Regions from separate parts of the Nonomuraea sp. B19D2 genome, predicted to be linked through region 3. Evidence: riboswitches for the same ligand, from Rfam matches in the RefSeq annotation. Region 3 holds a riboswitch; each other region holds the start of a gene.
The links. A riboswitch is a leader RNA that binds a small molecule or an ion and turns the genes downstream of it on or off. The one in region 3 is predicted to bind cyclic di-AMP.
Positions count from the first base shown of each region.

Region 1 (6,068 bases), on a different contig from region 3:
AATGGCGGCTCCAGCTCGGGCAAGTCCGGGATCGTCCGGTGCCTGCAGGCGATCCTGCCGGATCCATGGCTTGCCGTCGGAGTCGACACCATGGTCGAAGCGCTGCCCGCCTCCATGCGGGGATCGGATGCGGGGATCGAATTCGCCGCCGACGGCCAGGTGATCGTCGGGCCGGAGTTCCGGGCTTTGGACGCGGCATGGACGGCGGGGGTCGCCGCGATGGCCCGCGCGGGCGCTCGAGTCATCGTGGATGACGTGTTCCTCGGCGGGGCGGCATCCCAGGAACGGTGGCAGAAGGCTCTTGCCGGGCTGGACGTGCTGTGGGTCGGCGTCAAGTGCGACAGCGCGGTCGCCGCGGGTCGTGAGATCGCCCGGGGCGACCGTGTCGGGGGAATGGCCGCATTGCAGGCAGAGGTGGTTCACGAGGGCGTGGTCTACGACCTGGTGGTGGACACCACGCATACCGAGTCGCTGGTGTGTGCGCAGAACATCGCCATCCGGGTGCGGCGTTAGCGCCGGCCTGACGGGGGCCGGCGGCTTCATGATCTCGGCAGGTGGTTCGGCTTATACTCCGGGAATGGTGCCAGAGACGGTCTGCGGAGTCCCCACCCGGCACGAAGGCGATCCGGATCGGGTGGCCGTCCTGCTTCCTGGCGCGGCCTACGTGCCGGCCCGCCCGCTCCTCCACTTCGCCCGCGCAGTGCTCGCGCATCACGGGTGGACCGTGCAGGAGGTCTGGTGGGAGCCGCCCGCGGGTGGCGCCCTCGCCGAACGTGAGGCGTGGGTCGTCGAGCGGGCGCGCGAGGCCGTGGAGGCGGAGAGCGCGGGTCAGGTGCTGCTGGTGGGCAAGTCGCTCGGCACGCTCGCCGCACCCTTCGCCGCGGAACGGGGCCTGCCCGCCATCTGGCTCACCCCGTTGCTCACCATGGAGTCCGTCAGCAGGGCGCTGCGGCGGAGCGAGGCTCCGACGCTGCTGGTCGGCGGGGCGGCCGACAAATCGTGGGACGGTGCGGTCGCGCGGGGCCTGGGGCACCCGTACCTCGAGGTCCCGGACGCCGACCACGGCATGGAGATCTTCGGGGATCCGGTCGCCTCGGCCCAGGTGCTCACGGATGTGACGGAGGCCATGCACCGGTTCGTGGCGGGGCTGCGCGCTTAGGCATGCGCTGGCGAGCGATCTCCCGCGACTCCCTCGTCGAGGAACTGGCGGAAAGGGTCGCCGCGCGGCAGGGGTGGGTCCGGGTTGCCGTGGACGGCGCGCCGGCCGCGCGTCCCGAGACGTTGGCCGACGAGCTCGTCGCGCCGCTGCGGCTGCGCGGGCGGCCCGTGCTGCGGGTGTCGGCGGGCGACTTCCTGCGGCCGGCGTCGCTGCGGCTTGAGCACGGCAGGACCGACCCGGACGCCTTCTACGAGGACTGGCTCGACGCCAAGGCGCTCACGAGGGAGGTTCTCGAGCCCCTGGACCCGGGCGGCTCGGGGCAGGTGTTGCCGCGGCTCTGGGACAGCCGCGTCGATCGGGCGTACCGGGCGCCGTACCAGGAGCTGCCCCTCGGAGGGGTGCTGATCGTCGACGGGACGCTGCTGCTCGGGCGGGGGCTGGCGGTCGAGGCGAGTGTGCACGTGTGGCTGTCGGCGGGGGCGCTGGCGCGCGGGACGCCCGAGGACGAGCTGTGGCGGCTGCCCGCGTACGAGCGGTACGAGCGGGAGGCGCGGCCTCAGGAGGCCGCCGACGTCGTGGTCAGGGCCGATCACCCGGACCGGCTCGCCGTGCGGCTGACGCCGGACGGCGGCGCGTGAGCGGCGCAGACAAAGGCGGGGTGGCCGCCGGGAAAGGCGGCCACCCGATCAACGCGCCGTCGGGCGCTTGCCGTGGTTAGCCTTTTTCTTCTTGCGTGCCTTGCCTTTGCGTGAGCGCCTGGCCATAGCTCGCCTCCGATGATCGGCCGGAACCAGAGCGTCTCCCGCCTGCCCTGACCAGCGCAAGCGCACCACGCGAACTAACATTCCCCAACAATTCCATGTCATAATTTGGTGGAATCTGTTGGAAGGAGCAGGTGTGCTCGCACAGCAGCGTCAGCAGACGATCCTCGAACGCGTGCGCAGCAACGGCGGCGTCCGGGTCGCGGACCTCGTTCGCGAGCTCGGCGTATCCGACATGACGATCCGCCGCGACCTCGAGGTGCTGGCCGAGCGCGGGCTGCTGGAGAAGGTGCACGGCGGCGCCACCGCCCTCGGTCCCGGCTCGACCGAGGAGCCGGGCTTCACCGCCAAGTCGGCCCGCCAGCAGCAGGAGAAGGAGGCCATCGCGCGGTGCGCGGCCGGCCTCGTCAGGCCGGGCACGGCCGTGGCGCTCTCGGCGGGGACCACCACGTGGGCGCTGGCCCGCCACCTGATCGGCGTACCCGAGCTGACGGTGATCACCAACTCGATCCCCGTCGCCGAGGTCTTCCACCGGAACCCGCGTTCCGACCGCACGGTCGTGCTGACCGGCGGCGTACGCACGCCGTCCGACGCCCTGGTGGGCCCGGTGGCCGTGGCCGCGATCCGCCGCCTGCACGTGGACACGCTCTTCCTCGGCGTGCACGGGATGAGCGTGCGGGCCGGGTTCACCACGCCCAATCTGCTGGAGTCGGAGACCGACAGAGAGCTGGTGGCGGCCGCCACCAGGCTGGTCATCCCCGCCGACCACACCAAGTGGAACACGGTCGGCATCAGCACGATCGCCGAGCTGAGCGAGGCCGACGTGGTCATCAGCGACGCGGGACTGCCCGAGGACGCACGCACGGAGCTGGCCGAACGGGCCGGAGAACTGATCATCGCGGAGGGCTCGCCTTGAAGCGCACCATCACCCACCTGGCCGACGGCCGAGAGCTGATCTACTTCGACCGGCGGGACGACGCCGACAGGAGTGCGATCGACCGGCGCACGCTCGACCCCCGGCCGGTGGCCTCCGAGCTGCGTTACGATCCGCTGACCGAGGAGTGGATCGCGATTGCGGGGCACCGGCAGACGCGCACGTTCCAGCCGACGGGCTCGGCGAGCGAGTGCCCGCTGTGCCCGTCGTCGGACACCCGGTCGTCGGAGATCCCGGCGCACGACTACGACGTGGTGGTGTTCGAGAACCGGTTTCCCTCCTTCTCCGGAAATTTCGGGACTTATTCGGAAGCGGGTGGCTTGAGCGAGGTGCGGCCGGGGGCGGGGCGGTGTGAGGTGGTCTGCTTCACCTCCGAGCACTCGTCCTCCTTCTCCCGGCTCTCCACCGACCAGGTGGAGCTGGTCATGGAGGCGTGGGCCGACCGTACGGCCGAGCTGTCCGCGATCGAGGGCGTGGAGCAGGTCTTCTGCTTCGAGAACCGGGGCGAGGAGATCGGCATCACGCTCGCCCACCCGCACGGCCAGATCTACGGCTACCCGTACGTCACGCCCAGGACCAAGCTCCAGCTCGCCGCCGCCAAGCGGTACACGAAGGGCAACCTGTTCGCCGACGTGCTGGCCGCCGAGCGGGCCGAGGGGACGCGCGTGGTGGCCGCCAACGAGCTGTGGACGGCGTTCGTGCCCGCCGCGGCACGGTGGCCGTACGAGGTGCACATCTACCCGCACCGGCAGGTGCCCGACCTGGCCGCGCTGTCGGAGGCGGAGCGCTCGGCGTTCGCGCCGCTCTACACCTCGGTGCTGCGGGCCTTCGACGACCTGTTCGGCGTCGTGATGCCGTACATCTCGGCCTGGCACCAGGCGCCCGTACGGCAGGACCGTGAGCTCGCGTACCTGCACCTGGAGCTGTTCAGCATCAGGCGGGCGCCGGGCAAGCTCAAGTATCTGGCCGGCTCGGAGTCGGCGATGGGCGCTTTCGTGAACGACGTGCTGCCGGAGGAGGCCGCGCGTATGATTCGATCACAAGTAGATCACTATTAGATTTCTAATTAGGGTCGCATTACTCGTGATCTACCACTAACATCCCTTTTGCACCGGCTGTAACGGCCGTTGCGCGCCTAATCCCGGGCGTGGCGCCCGGGAGCCGGGGACCCACCTAGTTCTGGGGTGAATCCGACCACGTGTCGGTAGGGCACCTCCGCGCCCGAACCCGTCAGCTAACCCGGTCGGCAGAGGGAGAGGAACATCCACGTGGCGGCTGCGTCCCCCGTGAGCCTTGTCATCGGTCTCATCACCGCCGCGGCCGTCGCAATCCTGCCGGCGGCCACGGCGTCGGCGGCGCCCAAGCCGTCGGAGGCCGAGCTCCGCGCCCAGCTCAAGCAGCTCAACAGCAAGGTCGACAAGCTCATCGAGAAGTACAACCTCAAGCGTGTCGAGCTGGCCAAGGCGCGGGAGGCCGCCAAGGCCGCCAAGGACCGCCTGGCCACCGCGGAGCAGGCGCTGGCGGTGGCCGAGCAGCGGGTCGCCGACATCGCCAGGGTGCGCTACCAGAGCCACGACCCCTCGGTGCCCGCCTTCCTGCTGTCCACCAACGGCGGCGCCGTGGCCCTGCTGGAGCAGCTCACGGCCGAGCAGCAGGCCGTCGTGGACGGTGTGGCCAAGGCCCGCGACGAGAAGAAGAAGGCCTCCGACGCGGCCGCCGCGCTCGCCACCCAGATCAGCGCGGACGCCAAAGACGTGGCCGAGCAGCGTGAAGACGCCCAGGACGTCATCAAGGACATCCAGAAGAAGCTCCAGGACCTGGTGCCGTTCGGCCCCGGCCGCAATGCGAACGGCAGCTGGGCCCCGGAGCTGCCCACGGGCTCGGACAACATCACGCCCCGTACGCGGCTGATGAAGGCGCAGGTGGAGAAGAACTTCAAGCTGCCGCACGAGGTGGGCTGCTTCCGCTCGGGCTCCAGCGGCGAGCACCCGCTGGGGCGGGCCTGCGACTTCATGATGAGCACCGGCGGGACGATGCCGTCGGCCGTCGACAACGCCCTGGGCGACCGCATCGCGGAGTGGGCACTCAAGAACCAGGACAAGCTCGGGGTCAAGTACGTGATCTGGAAGCAGCGCATCAACATGGGTTCGGGCTGGCGGGCCATGTCGGACCGCGGCAGCATCACCGAGAACCACTACGACCACGTGCACATCTCGATGAACTAGCAGGAAGCCCGAGCTGCCGTGATCATCGCCAGAACGGCTCACCGCGATCACCGCCTGCGTGCGCTGGTCCGGCCTCGTTCACAACAGGTCGTCGAGGTCGACGGCCTGGGAGAGTGCGTCGTAGCCGGCGTCGTTGAGGTGGATGCCGTCGCCCGAGTGGTACTGCGGGCGCAGGGAGTCGGGGTCGGCGCTCTGCCGGACGACGGCGTCGAAGTCGGCCACGTGGTCGTAGGCCCCGCTGGTTCGGATCCAGCGGTTGACCTGGTCGCGAACGGCCTCGGCCGCGGGGCTGTAGGGGAGGGCGGAGCCCTTCATGGGCATGATGGTGGCGCCGACGACCTTGATGCCTTTGGCGTGGGCGGCTCCGTCGATGGTCAGCGGGGCGGTGCCGTACACGTTGGAGAGCTGACGCGCATGGAGGTCCCGCCGGCGCTGACGCGGACCACCTGGCGGACGGTCTCGGGGGATCGCCGGGCGAAGCCGTCCCGGGACCAGTTGGGGCCGTACCAGGTCGTGCCGGCAGTGGCGGGCTGGGCCGCGGTGCCCCAGGCCGCGTTCCACTGGCGGGTCGAGGCTTCGGCGGGGGTGGCGGCCAGCGCCAGGGCGAGCGCCGCGGTCAGGACGTGGATCTTGAAGGTACGCATGACGGTGTCGTCTTTCGGGGCTGTGTGCCAGGCGGTCAGGCGTTCTTGACGGCGGACAGGTCGAACTCGAGGGTGATCTTCTCGGAGATCATCACGCCGCCCGTCTCCAGGACGGCGTTGTAGGTCATGCCGAAGTCCTTGCGGTTGATCACCGTGCTGCCCTCGAAGCCGACCCGGGTCAGGCCCTGGGCGTCCACCGCGGTTCCGGTGTAGTCGAGGGGGATGGTGACCTGCCGGGTCACGCCGCGGATGGTCAGCCGGCCGGCGACCTCGAAGCTGTCGCCGCCGACGTGCTTGATGTCGGTCGATTCGAAGGTGATGGCCGGGTGGCCGGCGGCGTCCAGG
Region 1 covers NZ_JBEFAK010000093.1:1,058-7,125, forward strand. Annotated here, with positions in the region: gene cpt (chloramphenicol phosphotransferase CPT) at 1-513, shown strand, start outside; gene ABN273_RS57810 (alpha/beta fold hydrolase) at 578-1,159, shown strand; gene ABN273_RS57815 (nucleoside/nucleotide kinase family protein) at 1,162-1,797, shown strand; gene ABN273_RS60180 (50S ribosomal protein bL37) at 1,846-2,025, opposite strand; gene ABN273_RS57820 (DeoR/GlpR family DNA-binding transcription regulator) at 2,057-2,836, shown strand; gene galT (galactose-1-phosphate uridylyltransferase) at 2,833-3,912, shown strand; cyclic di-AMP (ydaO/yuaA leader) riboswitch at 3,977-4,117, shown strand; gene ABN273_RS57830 (coiled-coil domain-containing protein) at 4,123-5,079, shown strand; gene ABN273_RS57835 (GDSL-type esterase/lipase family protein) at 5,158-5,475, opposite strand; gene ABN273_RS57840 (hypothetical protein) at 5,454-5,723, opposite strand; gene ABN273_RS57845 (YceI family protein) at 5,759-6,068, opposite strand, start outside.
Region 1: linked by a shared signal. The riboswitch ahead of ABN273_RS57830 (coiled-coil domain-containing protein) and the one ahead of ABN273_RS43125 (CHAP domain-containing protein) in region 3 are both predicted to bind cyclic di-AMP.

Region 2 (6,068 bases), on a different contig from region 3:
CTCCGTGACGGGGTGCAAGAGGTCGAGGTCACCGTCAAGGGCGGGTATTCGCCAGATCTCATCCGCGCCCGCCAGGGCATGCCGCTCCGTCTGGTCTTCGACCGGCGCGAGGGCGGCGAGTGCACCTCTCACGTGGTGTTCCCGGACTTCGGAGTCGACCAGGCGCTACCAGCCTTCCAGCGCACCGCGGTCGAGCTGATCCCGGCTGAGGCCGGCGAGTACGGCTTCGCATGTGGCATGAACATGGTGCGCGGTCGCCTCATCGTCGAACCGGGCCCGAACGGACAGCTCCAGCGCGGCGAGACGCCGACGAAGGAGCGTCCCGAGAACGCAGCCGACCGGGAAGAGGCCGGCCTCGCCGAAGACGACACTGAGGCCGCGGATCGGCAGGCGGAGATCAGGGACCTTTCGTGGCGGGTGCTGATCGGGGCGGTGCTGACCGCGCCGGTGGCGCTGGCGGTGATGGCGCACGAGTTCTTCGGCGCTACCTGGGTGCCCAGCCTGCTGCTCGACCGCTGGGTTCAGCTCGCGCTGATCACGCCGGTGATGTTCTACGCGGGCTGGCCGATCCACCGGGTGGGCTGGCTGAGCCTGCGCCACCGGGCCGCGGAGATGAACAGCCTCATCACAATCGGCACGAGCGCCGCCTACGGCTACAGCCTGCTGGTCACCGCTGCCCCGGGGCTGCTACCGGCTGAGCTGCGGGACGTGTACTACGAGGCCGTCGGCGTCATCCTGACCCTGATCCTGCTCGGCCGACTCCTCGAATCGCGCGCCAAGGCCGGCACCGGGGAGGCGATCCGCAAGCTGATCGGCCTGCAGCCCAGAACCGCCCGGGTACGCCGGGACGACGCGGAGCGTGAGATTCCCATCGCCGAGGTGCTGCCCGGCGACCTGGTGATCGTCCGGCCGGGCGAGAAGGTGCCGGTGGACGGCGTGGTCGTCGACGGCCGTTCCACGTTGGACGAGTCCATGGTCACCGGCGAGTCGATCCCGGTGGAGAAAGAGCCCGGCGACCAGGTGGTGGGCGCGACCGTCAACCAGACCGGCGCGTTCACCTTCCGCGCCGAGAAGGTCGGCGCCCAAACCGTCCTGGCCCAGATCATCCACCTCGTCCGGGCGGCGCAGGCGTCCAGGGCGCCCATCCAGCGGCTGGCCGACCTGGTGTCGGGCTACTTCGTCCCGGCGGTGATGGCCATCGCCGTGGTCACATTCGCGGTGTGGTACGTCGCCGGCCCCTCCCCCGCATTCACGCTCGCCCTCGTGGCGGCGGTCTCGGTCCTCATCATCGCCTGCCCGTGCGCTCTCGGCCTGGCCACCCCGCTGTCCATCATGGTGGGCACCGGCAAGGGCGCCCAGGCCGGCATCCTGATCCGCGACGCCGCCGCCCTGGAGACCGCGCACAAGCTGGGCACGATCGTCCTGGACAAGACGGGCACCATAACCCGCGGCCGCCCGGCGCTCACCGACGTCGAGCCGACCGCCTCCTGGACCGCCGATGACCTCCTGCGTCTCGCCGCCTCTGCCGAACGCTCCTCCGAGCACCCGCTCGGCCAAGCCGTCGTCACCGGCGCAACCGAACGCGGCCTGCCCTTGACAGACCCTTCGGACTTCGACTCGGTCACCGGCAAGGGCCTCTCCGCCGCCGTCGAGGCGCGTCATGTGCTGGTCGGCGGCCGACGCCTGCTGGCCGACGCCGGCGTGCCCGCCGGGAGCCTCGAGCCGGCCGCCGATCGGCTCGCCGTGGCAGGCCGTACCCCGATCATGGTGGCCGCTGACGGAGAGCCCGCCGGGGTCCTCGGCGTGGCCGACACCGTCAAGGACGACTCCCTCGACGCCGTCGCCGCGCTCCAGCAGCTCGGCCTGCAGGTCGTGATGATCACTGGCGACAACCGGCGCACCGCCGAGGCGATCGCCCGCCAGGTCGGCATCACTCGCGTGCTTGCAGAGGTGCTGCCCCAGCACAAGGCCGCCGAGATCGCCCGGCTCCAAGGCGAGGGCCGTCGCGTCGGCATGGCCGGCGACGGCATCAACGATGCGCCTGCCCTGGCCCAGGCTGACGTCGGCTTCGCCATCGGCACCGGCACGGACGTGGCGATCGAGGCCTCCGACATCACGCTGATCTCTGGCGCGCTCGCCGGAATCGTCACCGCGGTGCGGCTCTCCCGCGCCACCATGCGCAACATCCGCCAGAACCTGTTCCTGGCCTTCGTCTACAACGCGGTCGGCATCCCCGTCGCCGCCGGCATCCTGTACCCGTTCCTCGGCATCCGGCTCTCCCCCATCATCGCCGCTGCCGCGATGGCACTGTCCTCGCTGTCGGTCGTCGGCAACGCCAACCGACTGCGCCGCTTCACCCCGCCATCTCTCCGGCCCACAGCGGAACCCCCGGCCGAACTGCCCGTCACCGTCGAGACAGGCGCCGAACCGGCGGAGACCGCCGATCCGGTCTGCGGCATGCAGGTCGACCCCGCCACCGCCGCCGCCTCACTGGAACGCGACGGCACCACCTACTGGTTCTGCTCCACCCACTGCCGTGACGCCTTCACCGCGCAGGGACCGCTGTCGCACTCGCATCGAAGTGGTCATGGCGACGATTGAGCATGGTCATCTCCTGACGTCGCCCCGGCGGCCTCCGCGCCGGCGGGCGCAGGAAGGCCGAGCATCGCGGCGAGCTTCGCCGTGGGGGTCTTCCGACCGACACCACACCGCACGCCTGAATGTCCCCGGAGGAGCACTTACGGTGCTGTTTCAAGGGACAGGTCAGGGCGGGACCTTCGTCGGTCCCGCCCCGGAATTAAGCCTGTCAGGCCTTGTACTGCGGGTAGCCGTAGCCCACGACCTGCGACGTGGGCCGGATCCGCTCCTCCACCTTGCCGTTGCCGGTGTTGCCCTCGACCGTGGTGATCGTGCCGTCTCCGTTGTCCTTCTTGACCAGGCCCATGTGGTCAATGCTGTCGACGGTCTTGTCGTCCCAGGAGAAGTAGACGACGGCGCCGGGCTTGGCGGCGGTCCCCCACCGGCCATTCTTCTGGAACCACTTGGCCCAGGTGATGGTGTAGGCGTCCCAGCCGACGGTAGGCCGGGCGCCGGCCTTCTCGCCGACCCAGGAGACGAACATCGCACACCATGGAGCGTTCACATATGCCTGGATGCTTCCGCCGTCGCGTGCCACGGTCTCCTGCGCACGAGGCGAGGACATGTACCACTGGTGGAACGGCGTCCCGCCTCCTGCGGCGTTCTCGGTCACGCCCACCTGGGATTCCGCGATCTTGATGACCGCGTCCGCCGCGACCTGGCCGGGCTTCTGCTGGGCGGCCTCGGCGGCATGCGCACGGTCGTTCTGGTGATCGGCGGCGAAGGCGGGGGTGCCAGTGATGAACGCGCCTGCGGTGACAGCGGCTGCGACCGCGATGTTCATCGGCTGGAGAGCGCGCGAAAGTACGGTCTTGGTCATGCTGGGGTTTGCTGCTCCTTGCTTCCATGCCGCCTACCGGGTTAGCTGACGGATTCGGGCCTGGAAGTGCCCTACGGAACTGCCTCGCGGGTGTTCCGATTCACCCCAAGAAATTGGGTCCCCGGTTCCGCTCTCTTCGCGGATTCGGCGGCCGCACCCTGCCCTGCGGGCATGCTGCCAGCGCAGGTAGAGCACGGTCTCGGCAATGAGAGACGCGCACCCGTAAAGGGTTCTAGTCGCGCGCCTCAAGTACCCCCAAAAGGTAAGTAATCCCCATAGAGGAGTGCAAGACAGGACCGAGACATCTCGGGTAAAACTCGCCAACATCCCTTACCAGGCAAGGGTTTTCAGTCCGAAATTCTTTACCTTCTTCCTCCCTCAACGCCGTCGGCGCGGTCCGGACGGTGGCCGCGGGACAGTTGCCCTCGACTCGCAGACCACCGCCGCCACGCTTCAACGCCTGCGCGATCAAGCAGCCAGAAAGGCCTGCAGCGTGGTCGGAGAGGGAAGGGCACATCCTCGACCTGATCGGCAAGGGGCTGACCAACAGGCAGATCGGCGAGCGGATTGTCGCACCACGGCGATCAATGGGATCCCGGCATCGTCAAGACAGGTAGCATCCGGCAAGGTCAGCGTCACGAGAGTCTCGTCGCATATCGAAGTTCGATGCCTACATGTCCGGGCCGGGTGGAAGAAGCCCGGTGACGACGAGGCCGATGACGGCGTCCCTGGCGCGGTCCTGCGGCCATTTGTGGCTCGCCCGCAGATGCACATATCCCCATCCAGCGGTGTTGAACAGGACCGTGGCGGTGATCGTGGGAGGCACCTGGCGTAGGGATCCATCCAGCGCGCCATCCCTGAGCACCCGGTCGAACGGACTGGCGAAGACGTCGACGACCATGGCCTCGGGGCCGGGCTCGTGGAACATCTCCCCGTGGGCGACATACATGCCGGCCAGCAGTTCCAGGTGCTGATCGGCCACCTGGAACATGGCCTCCAGCATGGCGCGCAGCCGCTCGACCGCATTGCCCGGGCTGGTGAGCGCGGGCCACAGCGCGGCGCGGAACTCATCCGCGGCTCGCGCGGCGAGAGCGCCCACCAGGTCGTCGCGACTGACACCCCTGCGGTGCAACGTCGTCCGGGAGATCCCGGCCTCATCGGCGACGCGCTCCAGGGTGAGGCCTGCCAGACCCCATCGGGACACGGCGGCGGCAGTGGCGTCAACCAGGGAGGGTTCGATCATGGTCACGATGCCTAGGCTATCGACCTGCCAATTCGCCGCGTCTGCACGAGGGCCAGCATGAGGACGGCCAGCCCGATCGCGTACAAGACCACTCCGCTGACGACCTCCGCAGGCCCGAACCCCTCTCCACCCGCACGTCCGGCAGGCAGGTACAGCTCCCGGCGCTGCGAGGTCCTCTGAGGCACGCCGGCGTCGAGCGGCAGCCACGTCTCAGCCATCCCCTGCTTGACCTTGACCTCGAGGTAGGTGAACCACCGCCCGGTCGGCGGAACCTTCACCATGCCGAGCACCTGTCCGCCGCTCGTGGTCACCGCCCCGGTACGGGTCTCGCCCGCCCGCCGAGCCAGGATCCTGCACGTCCGTGCCGCCGAGCAGTCGACTGGAAGGATGCCGGCCAATGTGAGCGTGCCGTGCCCATCAGAGGCCCCCGTGAGCTTCGCCTGTGCGACGATCTCTCCTTGGCCGGGGTCGTGAGCTTCCGCCCGGTCCTGGCTCCCCATCGGCACGAGCGCGGCGGCCACGGCGATCGCGGCCGCGGCGCGGCGGAACGAGCCAGCCGCCAAGACCACCAAGAAGACCGCAACCACCGTGAGGGCCACGGGCAACACGCTGACGACAGGAACACTGGCAACCCCCAGCACGCTGGACAGTACGCTCGTCACCGACACGCCTGCCGCCCCTGCGGCGTATGCGAGGCTCTTGCTGCGCCACCTCAGATCGGCGACAACAAGCCCGGCGACGGCCAGCGGCACATCCGGCGCGGAGCGCCCCAGCACCACCAGCAACCCGGCGATGAGCAGCCGGACCACCACGTAGATCGCCACCACGCGCACCATCGGCCAGGGACCCAGCGCGAGCTGCTGGATCACGGCCATCGAGAAAAGTGCGCTGATGAGCAGCACGGGCAGGTAGAAGCTCTCACTGAACTGGGGCACGTCGGTCTCGAACTCCAGCACCGCGATGAGGGCACTACCGAGCAACAGGGCTCCGGCCACCGAGCGCAGCCCGGGAGGCGCGTTCTTTCCCAAGCCTGCGAGAACGCCAACGATGAGCGCGACCGTGCCGAAAACCGCGAGGATATGCGGCGGGCTCCACAGCACCGAGTCCCGCCCGAACATCTCGTGCCACCACGCGTCGGCGACCCCCGCCCCAAGAGTTACCGCGCCACCTGTGGCGGCGGTGCTCAAGCCAGGGTCGCGGAGAACGCCTGCGAGCGATCGGGCCCTCCAGACAACGGCGGCGCCCCAGACGGCCACCGCCAGCCCAGCCACCGCGACCGCCCCGTAGAGCAGCAGGTGCGGAGGGATGAGGGCGTCGTCTCGCCCTATGTCCGTGTGCCAGGCATCGTCCCAATAGGTGGCGAACAGT
Region 2 covers NZ_JBEFAK010000026.1:135,723-141,790, reverse strand. Annotated here, with positions in the region: gene ABN273_RS37375 (heavy metal translocating P-type ATPase) at 1-2,601, shown strand, start outside; gene ABN273_RS37370 (CHAP domain-containing protein) at 2,807-3,457, opposite strand; cyclic di-AMP (ydaO/yuaA leader) riboswitch at 3,473-3,617, opposite strand; gene ABN273_RS37365 (TetR/AcrR family transcriptional regulator) at 4,128-4,700, opposite strand; gene ABN273_RS37360 (carbohydrate-binding protein) at 4,712-6,068, opposite strand, start outside.
Region 2: linked by a shared signal. The riboswitch ahead of ABN273_RS37370 (CHAP domain-containing protein) and the one ahead of ABN273_RS43125 (CHAP domain-containing protein) in region 3 are both predicted to bind cyclic di-AMP.

Region 3 (6,068 bases):
CGCTTCGCAAGCGAAGCCTCCCACGACCTGCGCAGCCCGCTGACCGCCATCCGCACCCATATCGAAGAGGCCCTGATGGACCCGCGCCAGGCGAACTGGCCAAAGGTCGCGAACGCGGTGCTGGAGAGCGTGGAACGCATGCAGATCCTGGTCTGCGACCTGCTGCAGGTGGCCCGGCTGGACGCGGGTGTCACCGGCCGCCGCGAGAGGCTCGACCTGACCGAGCTGGTGCGGCGCGAATTGGACCAGCGGCCGGCCAGGGTCTACCTACGCCACCGCCTCATGGCCGGGGTGATCGTTGAGGGTGACCGCCTCGACCTGGCCAGGCTGCTGAACAATCTGCTGGACAACGCCGAACGGCACGCCGAGTCCGTCATCACCGTGCTCCTCACGCTTGAGGACGGTGAGGCGGTGCTGGAGGTGAGCGACGACGGAGAAGGCGTGCCACCCGAGCAACGGGAGATGATCTTCGAGCGGTTCGCGCGGCTTGAGGCCTCCCGAGTCAAGGACGCCGGTGGGACAGGGCTTGGACTACCGATCGCCCGGCAGATCGCGCACGCCCACAACGGCACCCTGACCCTTGAGGACAGCCCCCGCGGCGCGCGGTTCGCGCTCCACCTTCCCGGATGCACCACGCGCAACGCGAATCATCCGCAAGGGGAGAAGGCGAGGCGCAGCCGGCCGCGTTGAACGCCTGGCGAATCTCCCCGGATCGCCGCATCTCCGAGGACCTCTTTGCCCTCGTCCAGGATCAGCAGGATCGCTGGCACCTCCCGCGATGCCGGCAGCATGATCACGCCAGGGCTGGGGTGGTGGTGGTCGGACGGCACGGGAAACCGCAGGTCGGAGTGGTAGGGCGCCCGGGTCTCGAACCTGGAACATACGGATTAAAACCGCGTTCAGCCCCACAGCCTGTCTGAGCGCGCGGCATCCTGTCACATTCGAGGAAATCCGGGCGTCTATCTCTTGTAGGGAATCGCACGTGCACCGGGTTTCACGCGGGTTCCAGCCTTCTCCCGTTCACCGGTAGCTGATGCGGAAGGAGCATCGACTGGATGCCTCGACTCAGGCAGCCCAATGCCGCCCCGTTCAGCCAACCAGCGCATCTGATGCGCCACAGGTGAGCGCGCCACGACGGGCATCACTTCGACTGAGTCAGGACAGTAGGGCCAGGATGTAACAGCCAAATCGCCTCCAGCGTGGCATCCCTGGCAGATCGTGCCATTGTAGATAACCTCAGCGCTCGTGAACAGTACGAGCGTCGTCACCGAGGCTGCCATCCTCGCCGAAGTCAACAAGGGCGTCGGTGTCGTTATCGCCGTGATCGGGGCGATCATCATCAGCCCCGCCGGATGGCGGGCACTCCTCCAGCCCTCTGCCTCGTGGATGCGGGCGCAGTTCGATCGCATCCGGAAACCTTCGCCGCAACCCCTCAGCCTGAGCGCATCCGGCTCCGGTGAGACGTTCGGCAACACGACGATCATGAACGCGCCCCCACCTCGGCTCACCGACCAGCCAGTCGCCGACCAGGTCGCGATGGTGTACGCCTACCTCCGCAGCGTCGAAGGCCGTCTCAACCAGCTCATGACCTCCCTCGCCGACGAAAAGAGCGCGAGGGACAAACAACTCGCCGAACTGGCGGCAACCCTCCAGGGCCGCTTCGACAAGCTGGAAGATCGCATGATCGAGCAGGAACGCCAGGCAGCCCGTATCGACGCTCGCGGCCTCCCGGTAATCGCCACCGGCATCGTGCTCAGCGGCATCCCCGAATGGCTGGCGGCGCTCCCATTGCGCATCGGCTGGGCCCTTCCGGTCATTGGACTCCTGCTGACGGGCAGAGTGCTGGGATCATTGCGCCCGAACTCCTCATGATGGCTGCAACCCGAGCACGCCGACCCACTGGCTGAAGCAACACGCCGACCGCGGCGACACCTTGATGCTCCACTCGCGGCACGAGGACAACCCAGTCCTGTTCCATGACGACGGCACCCTCACGGAGGTGGGCGCTGACTACATTGGCAAGCTCGACCGGCTCACTGGCGTTCGCTGCCACCGACTCCGGCATGGCCTGGCCCGTGCATACGCCACGGCGGTGGAATCAGCGTTGACCTGGAGTCGGCGCAACTACGCGCGCTTCTTCGGGCAGAGCGCCAGAAGCAGCAGGCAACGCGGGCGCTGCGCCAGGACCGGGGGAACCCGTCCGAGGGGCCGCACAGGTGGCACAGGCGGCTTCACCGGGGGTGGTATCTCCGTTCACGGTGTCTGAGCGCGGGCTGCCTCAAGCGCTCTGCCATCCACTGGCCTTCCACCTCACCACCGGGCAAAGCAAGCGACGCACCGGCCTCCGAACAAGTGATACCGAGAAGGAGCTTGGCTTGCAGGCCATGCTCACCACCGTTGGCCACGACCGAGCAGTCCTCGACAGCGCCATCCGGCGTACCGTGACCTCGCGAGAATGCTTCTGTTCGTGCACGTGCTCGCCCTGCCGCAACGCCATCGCGGTCTGCCGCAACAAACGATCCCGTCCACGGTGCACGGGCGGGCAGGGCTTGTCGCCGGGCTTGACCGGTGGGACGGGCCGTCCGGCTATCTGCTGGTCATGCCCGAACGCCGTCACCGCTTGGCAAGCCGTGGTTCAGCCCTGCTCGTGGCGCTCGGATTTTCACCCCCAGGCAATCGCCCATGCTGGGCGCACAACGCATGATCGGGACGGGGCCCAGTCGGCCCCGTCCCGATCAGTTGCGCTCGTTCAGGCCTTGTACTGCGGGTAGCCGTAGCCCACGACCTGCGACGTGGGCCGGATCCGCTCCTCCACCTTGCCGTTGCCGGTGTTGCCCTCGACCGTGGTGATCGTGCCGTCCCCGTTGTCCTTCTTGACCAGGCCCATGTGGTCAATGCTGTCGACGGTCTTGTCGTCCCAGGAGAAGTAGACGACGGCGCCGGGCTTGGCGACGGTGCCCCACCGGCCGTTGTTCTGGAACCACTTGGCCCAGGTGATGGTGTAGGCGTCCCAGCCCATGGTGGGACGAGCGCCGGCCTTCTCGCCGATCCAGGAGACGAACATCGCGCACCATGGAGCGTTCGCGTACGCCTGGATGTTCCCCCCGTCACGGGCGACGGTTTCCATGGCGCGGGGCGAGGACATGTACCACTGGTGGAACGGCGTGCCGCCACCCGCCGCGTTCTCGGTCACGCCCACTTGGGATTCCGCGATCTTGATTACCGCGTCCGCCGTGACCTGTGCGGGCTTCTGCTGGGCGACCGTGCGGTCGTTCTGGTGGTCCGCAGCAAGGGCGGGGGTGCCGGTGAAGATGGCCCCTGCGGCGACTGCGGCTCCAAGCACCAGCCGGGGACTGTTCGCCGACCCGAAGGCGCGAGAAAGTACGTTCTTGGTCATGCTGGGGTTTGCTGCTCCTTGCTTCCATGCCGCCTACCGGGTTAGCTGACGGGTTCGGGCCTGGAAGTGCCCTACGGAACTGCCTCGCGGGTGTTCCGATTCACCCCAAGAAATTGGGTCCCCGGTTCCGCTCTCTTCGCGGATTCGGCGGCCGCACCCTGCCCTGCGGGCATGCTGCCGTACAGGTGGAGCGCGGTCTCGGCAATCAGGGACGCACCTCCCCGCGTAAAGCAGTTGTGCTGGTGCGGCCCCAGGTCCACCAAATGTAAGAAATATGCATAGAACGGTGCAAATCCGGTTTGACCAGATGTGGCAGAATCCCTTGCCGGGCAGGGGTTTTGAGCGCGATTTTTTACCTTTCCGGTGCAGCGACATGACTGCTGACCACTACGGCCGTCCGTACATGCCTTCTCCTGAGTCGACCAGTCCGACCCGGCAAGTGGCCCAGACCAGGGAAGTCGACCAATAAGAATCACTACGATGGCCGGTAGCATCAACGGCATGATGCGCGGTCTAGGGGAGCTCGAGTCCACCATCATGGAGGTGATGTGGGCCCGGCGACGGCCTGCCTCCGTTCGTGAAGTGCTGGAGGAACTGCAACAGCAGCGCACCATCGCCTACACGACCGTGATGACCGTGATGGACAAGTTGCACGCCAAGGGTTTGCTCAAGCGCAAGCCCGTCGGCCGTGCCTATATTTACGAGCCCATCTCGTCGAAAGAGGCTTACACAGCCGATCTGATGCGGGCCGTGCTGGCAGGTAGCGGCAACCAGGCCGCCACACTCGTGCACTTCCTCGAACGGCTCACCCCGGAGGAGGCGACCGCGCTCCAGGCTGCCCTGCAGGTGTTCCCTTACAAAGGCGGGCCGGCGTGATCGCGGCCGTCGTCCTGGCGCTCTATATAGTGGCCGCCGCGATCTGGTTGCCGAGACTCATGCGAGTAGCCTGGCCGGGCTGTTCGAAGCGTGTGCCGCCATGCTCTCCGACGGCGAGGGCTTGACGGCGGCCGGTGCGCTCCTGGTCGCGGGCGCCACAGTCGTCCGTGTGCTCTCGTGCGGCGCCGTCGTCCTGACCAGGACCGGCATGGAACGACGCGAGCACGCGGAGCTGCTCGCTCTGCTCGGCCGGCGCGACGGCGACCTGGATGCGGTAGTGCTCGACCATGACGAGCGGCTGGCCTACTGCCTGCCGGGCAGGAACGCCCAAACCGTGATCACTACCGGTGCGCTGCGGAGCCTCTCGCCCGAGCAGATCGCCGCCGCACTGGTCGGCCTGGCCACCGGCCGGACGTCCGCCTTCGCGCTCGGCACCGGTGGGGAGACCGCGCTGGTTCGCGTACGTCGTATGCTCCATCCCGCATCTCCGCTCAAGCGGGTAGAACGCCTGGCCGGGGTGCTCAGCGTGGGACTGCTGCTGAGCGGACCGACAGCGGTCGCCCTGGTGCCCGGCGTCAGCTCTTTCCTGGCCCACCACTGTCATTCGCTCCTCACGTTCGATCCCTTCTCGCAGGTATAGGTCGTAGACCTCGGAGAAGAAGTCCGCCCACGTGTCGCCGTCGGGGAGCAGCCGCAGGGCGGGCGGCTCGTACGGGATGACCGCTCGGTAGATGTCGGCCACGCCGGGCGCCCCAGTGATCAGGACCATCAGAGGGCCGATGCCGTGGATCTCGTAGTAGAGGCGGGCGTCCGGGACTTCAAGAGAGCTCATGCGGTATGGATGCCTTGTCGGCTCTACGATTTTGCGAGACATGGTGTATATATCAGATACATAATGCTCATCGGAGAGACCGAACGACACTTCCATGACTGATACGCCACACGGGCCGCAGGAGGAGCTCTACAGCACTCCGCTTCCCTGGGACACCGGCCGCCCGCAACCGGCGTTCCTCGACCTCGCCCACGCCGGCGCCATCCGGGGCCGGGTGCTGGACGTCGGCTGCGGCACCGGGGAGCACGCCCTCATGTGCGCCGCTCGTGGCCTGGACGCCACCGGGATCGATCTCGCCCCCAGAGCGATCGACCGCGCCCGAGACAAGGCGCGCGAACGGGGACTCACAGCGCGCTTCCTCCAGCACGACGTGCTGAGGCTGGCCGAGTTCGGCGAGTTCTTCGACACCGTGCTGGACTCCCTGGTGTTCCACATCTTCGGCGACGACGAACGGCCCCTCTATGTGGAGAGCCTGCGCTCGGTCGTCAGGCCGGGCGGCCGTCTCTTCCTGCTGTGCTTCAGCGATCAGCAGCCCGGCGAAGGCCAGTACGGGCCGCGACGCGTAACGCGGGAGGAGATCGTGGACGCGTTCGCCGACGGCTGGAAGCTCGACTCGATCGAGGCCAGGACCATCGACAACACCGCCATCCCCGACGGCGTCCTGGCCTGGCTCGCCGCCATCACCAGAATCTGACCACGCGAAAGGACCGCGATGCCGACCGCCGAAGCGCACATCACAACCGATCGGGCCAGCCGCTACCTCGTCCAGCTGTGCCGCCATGCCAGCCAGATGGGGCACGGCTTCCCCAGCCACGCCAACCGCGGCCCGCACATTGGCGGCGAACGCCCGAAGAACGTCGAGGCCAAGTGGTCCGAGACGGATGGCACCATCAGCCTGGACTGGGGCACCTGCACCCTGCGGGCCACTCCCAAGGAGTTAACGCTGCACGTCGAGGCCGTGGA
Region 3 covers NZ_JBEFAK010000036.1:25,522-31,589, forward strand. Annotated here, with positions in the region: gene ABN273_RS43110 (sensor histidine kinase) at 1-690, shown strand, start outside; gene ABN273_RS43115 (hypothetical protein) at 1,246-1,872, shown strand; gene ABN273_RS43120 (hypothetical protein) at 2,456-2,704, shown strand; gene ABN273_RS43125 (CHAP domain-containing protein) at 2,750-3,397, opposite strand; cyclic di-AMP (ydaO/yuaA leader) riboswitch at 3,413-3,557, opposite strand; gene ABN273_RS43130 (BlaI/MecI/CopY family transcriptional regulator) at 3,878-4,273, shown strand; gene ABN273_RS43135 (hypothetical protein) at 4,296-5,105, opposite strand; gene ABN273_RS43140 (class I SAM-dependent methyltransferase) at 5,200-5,799, shown strand; gene ABN273_RS43145 (DUF2218 domain-containing protein) at 5,818-6,068, shown strand, end outside.